DNA from 2 places in the Vibrio sp. QJM3NY_26 genome. Region 1 is predicted to be linked to the other one. Evidence: riboswitches for the same ligand, from Rfam matches in the RefSeq annotation. Region 1 holds a riboswitch; the other holds the start of a gene.
What was found. A riboswitch is a leader RNA that binds a small molecule or an ion and turns the genes downstream of it on or off. The one in region 1 is predicted to bind lysine.

Region 1 (4,494 bases):
AAATCTGCGATAGCGTCAGCTAGACCTGCACGAGGAGCAACTTCAACCGAACCTGTTAGCATACAAGTGCTGAATTCAACACCCTGCTCGTCCATGTAGGCTTTAAGTAGTTGTGGGTAGGTTGTCGCAATACGTTTACCCGCAAGATCTTGTGGGCCGTTGTATTCTTCATCTTTGTTGATAGCGATAGAAAGGCGGCAACCACCGAAATCTAAGCGGCGTAGAGTGCTGAATTGCGATGGCTCGTTTAGAGCGATACGGTCTAGGCGAACTTCTTCTAGTTCATTCTCGCCAATGAAACCTAGGTCAACTACACCGTCCATGATAAGACCTGGGATGTCATCATCACGAACCAGTAACAAGTCGATTGGCATATTTAGTGAATGAACAACTAACTGCTCACCCATGATGTTAAATTTAACACCACATTTTTTAAGTAGATCTTGGCACTCTTTACTTAAGCGACCTTTCTTTTGAATTGCGATTCTTAGGCGTTGTGTCTGCATTGCTGTATCCCTGTGCAAATATTTGAATTTATTGATTATTTAAAAGTGCTAAAACTAAAAAACCCTCGGAAGACTTTGTCGTCCCGAGGGTTTAAATCTAAATTCTTTGACTTAACCTCCGGGAGAATTCTTGCTCCCGGGTATACGTAAATCTCCCCGAAAGACTAGATAGGGTGATGATGGTGATGAATGTTCATTACTAATTTACGCATACTTATCGGCTCTTAGGTTGTTTGCTGTCTTGTCTCCACACTAACTAAGCTGACACCCTTTTTCAACCATTTATTCGAACTTTTTTCACGAAATTTAAAATTAAATTAACGAGCACAAAAAAAGGGAGGCAAACGCCTCCCTTTTCATTATTCAATCAAGTGATGATTAGCTTTTGCACGTCGACATTTTACAACGTGAGAAATAAGCCAATGCAAAACATACTGCCACAAACGTTAGAGACGCTGCGCCGAACGCGATGCCAGTTGATGATGTCATACCTAGAGTGATGAAGCCGATACACGATACGAACGCCACAGACAGCGCATAAGGAAGCTGAGTCGATACGTGGTCAATGTGGTTACAACGAGCACCGGTAGAAGACAGAATCGTTGTGTCTGAGATTGGAGAACAGTGGTCACCAAATACAGAACCCGCAAGAACCGCACTTAACATAGGCAGAATTAGCGCGATGTCAGAGGCTGCAGCCATGTCACCCGCGATAGGTAGCATGATACCGAACGTACCCCATGATGTACCTGTCGAGAACGCCATTAGGCCAGCAAGAAGGAACAAAATAACGGGTAGCCAGTGGTAATCAATGTTGCCCGTTGCTAGAGATGATAGGTACGAACCTGTTTTCATGTCACCGATGACAGAACCGATAGTCCAAGCGAACACAAGAATCAGGATAGCGCCAAACATAGAGCTAGCACCGATCCACATTGTTCTTGCGATATCAGACATTGGTAGCTTTTGCTTAAACACTGTCGCTAGCGCAACAAGCAGACCTAAAACACCACCGTAAACAAGAGACTTGCCTACATCTGTATTTTCGAACGCACCAAGCAGGTTAAATGCTTGACCGTCAGCAGTCAGCGCTTGGCCGCCTGTGTAAAGCATGGCAGCAACTGTTGCTACGATTAGCGATACGATTGGCATAACAAGATCAGAGACAGAACCGTTTTCGCTCTCTTGAATGTCTAGCTCTTCGTTTAGATCGTGCGCTTGCTTTTGATCGTTGTCGCCTTCAAAGCCACGGCCTTGAGAGGCTTCAATCTCATGTTCACGCATCTTACCAACGTCTAGACCGAACCATGCAACGGCAAATACCATTAATAGTGCGAACACAGCGTAGAAGTTCATTGGGATAAGACGAACGTAAGCACCCAGTGCAGAATACTCAGTCACACCGTGTGTCACTAAGATGCCACCAATAATAGTGATGATGTAAGCACCCCAACTAGAAGCCGGCATAATCACACACATTGGAGCAGCGGTAGAATCTAGAATATAAGCTAGCTTAGCGCGAGATACGTAGAAGCGGTCTGTTACAGGACGAGATATAGCACCTACCGCTAAGCTGTTGAAGTAATCATCGACAAAGATGAATACGCCTAAGAAGGCAGCAAGTAGTTTTGAACCACGTTTGCTCTTCACACGAGACTGTGCCCACTCAGCGAATGCGCGAGTACCACCAGATAGTGTGAGTAATGCAGTTGTCATTCCGAGAATAATTAGGAATGCGATGATGCTCATGTTCCAAGTGTTAATGCCACCATCTTCGATGAAAACACCAGATGCTTTAGTGAACACGTAACTAGCTGCGTTACCTACTGAGTAGTCAGCAAGTAGAATCGCACCCATAACGATACCAACACCCAAGGAAACCAATACACGGCGGGTAACAATAGCTAGAGTCAATGCAACCAAAGGAGGAAGCAGCGATAAAGGCGATGTTGCAAAATCTATTAAATTCATGATCTTCAAAAACCAGTTTTTTATTTGGCTAGAGATCTACTGCAGACAAACTTGATACGGTTTATCAAGCTCATGTTGAACTAAGCGAAAGGGAAGTGAACACTTCACCCAACCCTACAGTAGCGCTCCATAGTTTAAAATTAAGACTATGGCAGTGTTGTACCTATTGAGCACAACCCCAGCAAATTGTTTAGATATACAATTTACTTCGGCAATTACACCTTTCATTCCCGTTCATTGGCATCACCCCAACGAAAACTACTTTTTATAATTGCGCCTCTACGTGCGATAACATTATTAACTGTGCAAACCAGAGTTTAACAACAAATTAACCAAAGCATCGCATCAGGTAGCCGCAATTGTACCCATCAAGAGCAACAATGCAACATATCATTCCGACAAAAATGTCTTTTTGTTAATGAACTAATCAATAAAAAAATAGTCTACATATAGCAATTACTCCACCAGTCACATATCGATTTTTAAGATAATCTTAATAATTATTATAAATTCATCAAAAGTGAGTCGTTTCTTTTTCAACTATTCATCTCACTTTTATATTTAAATAACCAATACAAGAAATACTATTTGTTTTATTCCTAGGCACTGTTTATTATTAGGAGGATTATTTAGTTTACCTTGATGGGAAATATCATGTCTGAATTAACAAAAACACTATTAAATATCCGCAGCCTTCGTGCGTTCTCACGTGAATTAACTCTTGAGCAACTTGAAGAAGCGCTAGACAAGCTGACTATTGTTGTACAAGAGCGTCAAGAGTCTGAAGCTGAAGAACGCGCTGCTAAAGCAGAACAAGAAGCTAAGCTTTCTGCTATTGCTGAACAAATTGCAAAAGACGGAATTGATGTTGCAGATCTTATTGCTGCACTTTCTGGTGAAGCAAAATCTAAAACAACTAAAGCTAAACGTGCTCCTCGCCCAGCGAAATACAAATACGTAGACGCAAACGGCGACGAGAAAACTTGGACAGGTCAAGGCCGTACGCCTTCAGCTATCCAAGAACAACTAGATGCTGGTAAATCTCTAGAAGAGTTTGCTCTTTAAGGCATCCTGTTTGCTAAGTGAATAATCAATAAAACACTAAGCAATAGAATTAATATTAAGTCGACTAAAGTATTATTTACGGCTTCAATATATTCAGAAACAAAAAAGGCTCCTTTCGGAGCCTTTTTTATATTTCACTATTAGAAATATAAATGAAAAAGATAAAAATATCTTATCTTTCCCAGTATGCTTCTTCTAGACTGTCTTCTCTTTCAGGAAGGCCGCGAGACAAGCGAGGAGAGTGCTGAACCAACACTTCATAACTTGCACGGTTTGAATATTTACAAACTTGTGAGAAAGATGAATACGTTAAAAATGCATGTTGGTGCTTGCTAGAATTCGGTACATTTTCTTTATGATATTTATTTGCTGCCATATCATGTAATAAAGCCGACAGCGCCGCATCCCCTGCACCATTGGTATTCTTGATCTTTTCTGGACCACCCATGTAAGGCGCGATATGCGAATAGATTTTCGTTGGGTTGTCACATAACTCTTTATGTGCAGGACGGCTAAACTCATAGCGGTTAAATTCTGCAATCGAGCCTGGTAACAACGGCAATGAAGTTTCACGCTTCACCGCGTCTTCAGTATAACCCGCCATGAATAAGCCAACAGGGCCTGCTGTACACAGAACCAAGTCTACCCACTCTAATGCTTTGTCTGAAGCAGCAAGAGGATCGCTTTCACCTGTTAAGGCTTCTGCTTCGTCTTCATTCATTGCAACAACGGTTACGTGCTGTTCAAGGAAATCTTTCCAAAACTCTGGATCATCTTGAATAACGAATTTAGTACCAAGTGTTAAAACAACAGGCACATCGTATTTCTTCGCGTATTCGATCGCTTTCATTGTTGCTTCAGGCATAGGGTCACCTGGTTTACAACGAACTAAATACGCCGTTAATACTAAAGCAGAAGCACTTTTGAAAATTTTCTCAGGGATGCTTTCTGG
Region 2 (4,494 bases), 850 kb from region 1:
ATCGGAAGCTGAAAATAATATTTCTTCTGCTAAATGACGCCAAGGAATCTAGAGTTAATTCACCATATTGACGTTTAGTCTAGACACAAAAAAGCGCACGATCTCTCGTGCGCTTTTCTTTTGAACTTGAGTTTATTGCCGCTATTTTAAAACGTCTTGCAACGCTTTTAAGCACAAAGCGACATTCTCTTTTCGAGCGCCATAACCCATTAAACCAATACGCCAAGCCTTGCCAGCCAAAGAACCAAGTCCCGCGCCAATTTCAAGGTTATATTCTTCTAGAAGTTGTGTTCTGATTTTGGCTTCATCGATTCCTTCAGGGAAATAAAGCGCATTGAGCTGCGGAAGACGACTCTCTTCATCAACCACAAACTTTAATCCTAGTGCTTCTACGCCTTCTTTAAGCTCTTGGTGCATCGCATGGTGACGTGACCACGCATTATCCAGGCCTTCATTTTTCAATAAAACCAACGACTCATGCAAAGCATACAGGCTATTCACGGGTGCCGTATGGTGGTAGCTACGCTTGCCTTCTCCACTCCAGTAACCCAGTACTAAGCTTTGATCTAGGAACCAGCTTTGTACCGGCGTTTGACGCGCCTTCATCTTCTCAACCGCACGTTGAGAGAAAGTCACTGGAGACAGGCCAGGAACGCAAGATAGACACTTTTGACTACCTGAATACACCGCATCGAGTTGCCATTCATCAACCAACAATGGCACACCACCTAATGACGTCACCGCATCCACAATCGACAACGCATCAAACTGACGAGCGACTGCTGAAATCGCTTGAGCATCCGATAACGCTCCAGTAGACGTCTCTGCATGCACAAAAGCGACAGCAACAGCATCAGGGTTTTCTGCCAATGCTTTTTCTACCTTTTCAACGGAAACGGGCTTGCCCCACTCGTCATCAACAAGGATCGCTTCACCACCACAACGCACAACATTCTCTCGCATACGCTCACCAAAAACGCCATTGCGACAAACAATCACCTTCTCACCGGGCTCAATCAAGTTAACAAAACAGGTTTCCATACCTGCACTGCCGGGCGCAGAAACAGCAATAGTAAATTCATTCTCTGTTTGGAATGCATACTTAAGAAGTTGTTTCAGTTCATCCATCATCGCGATAAATAACGGGTCGAGGTGACCAATAGTAGGACGGCTTAAGGCCTGTAAAACTTGAGGAGAAATGTCTGAAGGCCCCGGCCCCATTAACGTTCGGTGTGGCGGATAAAAGCTCTCGATAGCAGTAGTGAGTGTTAAATTAGACATGTACATCCCTTACGTTAATGTTGTGAACAATCCACCCTAAAGCAAATCGATACCGTCATCAATTAGCTAAAAGTATTGAGGTCACACCAGTGTCACATAATTGTTAAAATTATTTTTTAAATATCTCCAGTTACGGATTGACATTGTTACCGCAAACACGTTCAATGAAATGGCTATCTAGCAGAAGAGGAGCACTGCCCAGGCAGATGTTTTGTGGAACCGCATTTCCAATACAAAGCATCAAGGGGGAGCAGTGCCGAGATAATAAAAGGATGCAGGACCTTTATTATCGGTTGAGCGGGCTGAATCCCGGCAACTGTCGCCATTTCTATATGGTGAAGAGCTTCTGAGGTTACTATTCTAATAATTCCTCTCTTTTTGCTCTAAATACTCTCTTCGAAAAACATCGGACGTTGGATTACCCAACCGTAATTTTATTTTAGGAAGTCGTGGGAGATATATCGTGAGTGCATCTAATGTAGCTGGTTCTTTTAATGTCGCTAAGTTTGGTGGAACAAGTGTTGCCAACTTTGAAGCAATGAGCCGTTGTGCTGCCATTATTGAAAATAACTCGAATACGAAACTGGTTGTGAGCAGCGCGTGCTCAGGCGTCACCAACTTGCTGGTTGAACTAGCGAATGGTGTCCAAGACAAAACTCGTCGTCAGGAATTATTGACGCAATTGACTGACATTCATAACGCGATTCTTGATCAGCTAGCTGACCCAATTAGTATTGAAAAAGATGTGCACAGCATTCTCGATGACATTGCGAGTGCAGCCGAAGCGGCATCATTCCAAGCCAGTACTAAACTCACCGATCACCTAGTGGCATGTGGCGAACTAATGTCGACACATATCCTCGCTCAAATCATTCGCGAGCGTGGCACACCCGCTGTCCGTTTTGACATCAGAGAAGTGATGCGCACCAATGATGACTTCGGCAAAGCTGAACCACTGTTAAAAGATATTGCAGCCTTAGCTCAACAGAAATTGATTCCACTATGCCAACAGCAAGTTGTCGTTACCCAAGGCTTTATCGGCGCCGATAGCGAAGGTAACACCACAACGTTAGGTCGTGGTGGTAGTGATTACTCAGCGGCACTGATTGCAGAATCTGTACAAGCGATTGGTTTAGAAATCTGGACTGATGTTCCGGGCATCTACACCACGGATCCACGGATCGCATCGAAAGCATCCCCTATCCCAGAGATTAGCTTCAGCGAAGCATCGGAAATGGCAAACTTTGGCGCGAAGATCTTGCACCCATCGACTCTAGTCCCGGCACTACGCCACCAAATTCCGGTATTTGTCGGCTCGTCAAAAGCACCAGAGCTCGGTGGCACATGGATTCGTCAACAAGTTGAAAGCTCCCCTCTGTTCAGAGCGCTTGCCCTACGCTGCAATCAAACCATGGTTACGTTACGCAGCGCCAATATGTTCCATGCTTATGGCTTCCTCGCAAAAGTGTTCGAGATCCTGGCTAAGCATAAGATCTCTGTCGATCTTATCACTACCTCAGAGATCAGTGTCTCACTCACTCTCGATCAAACAGATACATCAGGTGGTGCTCCTCAGTTACCAGAAGCCGCTCGAATTGAGCTTGAAGAGCTGTGTTCTGTGGATATTGAACACGACCTATGCCTTGTTGCTCTTATTGGCAACAACATGAGTGAAAGCAAAGGCTATGCGAAGCAAGTATTCGGCACGCTTGAAGATTTCAACCTACGTATGATTTGTTACGGAGCGAGCCCACACAACCTGTGCTTCTTGCTTGATGAATCTGTCTCCAAGTTAGCGATTCAAAAGCTGCATCAAGAGCTGTTTGAATAAAACGATGGTTGCTCGATTAGTTTAAAATCACCAAACGACAGATACAAAAAGGGTTGCTCTTAAGCAACCCTTTTATTTTTACGAATCAAAGCCCGTCATAGATTCAAACTAGTTAATGTTTGGACCTAACCACTTCTCAGCTTCCAACATATCCCAACCTTTACGATCAGCATAGCTATCCACTTGATCCTGTTGAATCTGAGCAATCGCAAAGTATCGTGAATCAGGATGCGAGAAGTACATACCAGACACAGAAGCACCTGGCCACATCGCATAACTAGTTGTTAGTGACATGTCGATCGCTTTTTCAACATCCATCAACTCCCACAACGAACCTTTTTCAGTATGCTCAGGACAAGCTGGATAACCCGGAGCTGGACGAATACCTTGGTACTTCTCTCGAATCAAATCGTCATTAGACAAATCCTCATCAGGCGAGTAACCCCAAATGTCCTTTCTCACTTCTTTATGCAGGTATTCAGCGAACGCTTCTGCCAATCGATCAGCCACAGCTTGAATCATAATCGCGTTGTAGTCATCACCATTGGCTTTGTATTCATCAGCAAGTTCTCTCTCACCAATACCACCCGTCACCGCAAAGCCACCAATCCAGTCCGCTTTACCGCTATCTTTCGGCGCAATGTAATCTGACAAACAGTAGTTAAAACCTTTTGGCTTTTCGGTTTGTTGACGAAGGTTGTGCAGAACCTTTAATACCTCGGTACGAGATTCATCGGTATACACTTCAATATCATCACCAACACTGTTCGCTGGGAACATAGCGCACATACCACGAGCTTCAAGCAACTTCTCTCTTTGTACTCGATCCAATAAATCATTGGCGTCTTTAAATAAGCGCTTCGCCTCTTCGCCTACTTCTTCATGATCAAAAATTGCCGGGTACTTACCAACCAAAGACCACGTCATAAAGAATGGGGTCCAATCGATGTACTTACGTAAAGTAGCGACATCAAAATCCTTGAAGATGTGCACTCCTGGCTTAGCGGGTGCTGGCGGAGTGTAAGCATTCCAATCAATGGCCACTCTGTTAGCACGCGCTCTCTCAAGCGAGACTGGCTTAGTGCGCGGCTTCTTGCGGTTGTGTTGATCACGAACGCGGTCGTAATCTAGAACCAACTTCTCGACGAATGCGGGCTTCAATTCATTAGATAACAATGAGGTACATACACCAACAGCACGTGATGCGTTATTGACATAAACAACGGGCTCAGAATAGTTCTGTTCAATTTTAACCGCTGTATGTGCCTTAGACGTGGTTGCGCCACCAATCAACAAAGGCAACTTAAAGCCTTGTCTTTCCATCTCTTTCGCAACATGCACCATTTCATCGAGAGAGGGAGTAATCAGACCCGAGAGACCAA

Region 2: another riboswitch for lysine. It lies ahead of lysC (lysine-sensitive aspartokinase 3); the one in region 1 lies ahead of AC3CH4_RS05295 (Na+/H+ antiporter NhaC family protein).

The regions. Positions count from the first base shown of each region.
Region 1 covers NZ_CM173515.1:1,174,109-1,178,602, reverse strand. Annotated here, with positions in the region: gene hisG (ATP phosphoribosyltransferase) at 1-506, opposite strand, end outside; His leader region at 560-695, opposite strand; gene AC3CH4_RS05295 (Na+/H+ antiporter NhaC family protein) at 885-2,477, opposite strand; lysine riboswitch at 2,590-2,767, opposite strand; gene AC3CH4_RS05290 (H-NS family histone-like protein) at 3,132-3,542, shown strand; gene AC3CH4_RS05285 (inosine/guanosine kinase) at 3,715-4,494, opposite strand, start outside.
Region 2 covers NZ_CM173515.1:324,177-328,670, reverse strand. Annotated here, with positions in the region: gene AC3CH4_RS01505 (PglL family O-oligosaccharyltransferase) at 1-37, shown strand, start outside; gene AC3CH4_RS01500 (pyridoxal-phosphate-dependent aminotransferase family protein) at 142-1,281, opposite strand; lysine riboswitch at 1,458-1,635, shown strand; gene lysC (lysine-sensitive aspartokinase 3) at 1,745-3,112, shown strand; gene metH (methionine synthase) at 3,221-4,494, opposite strand, start outside.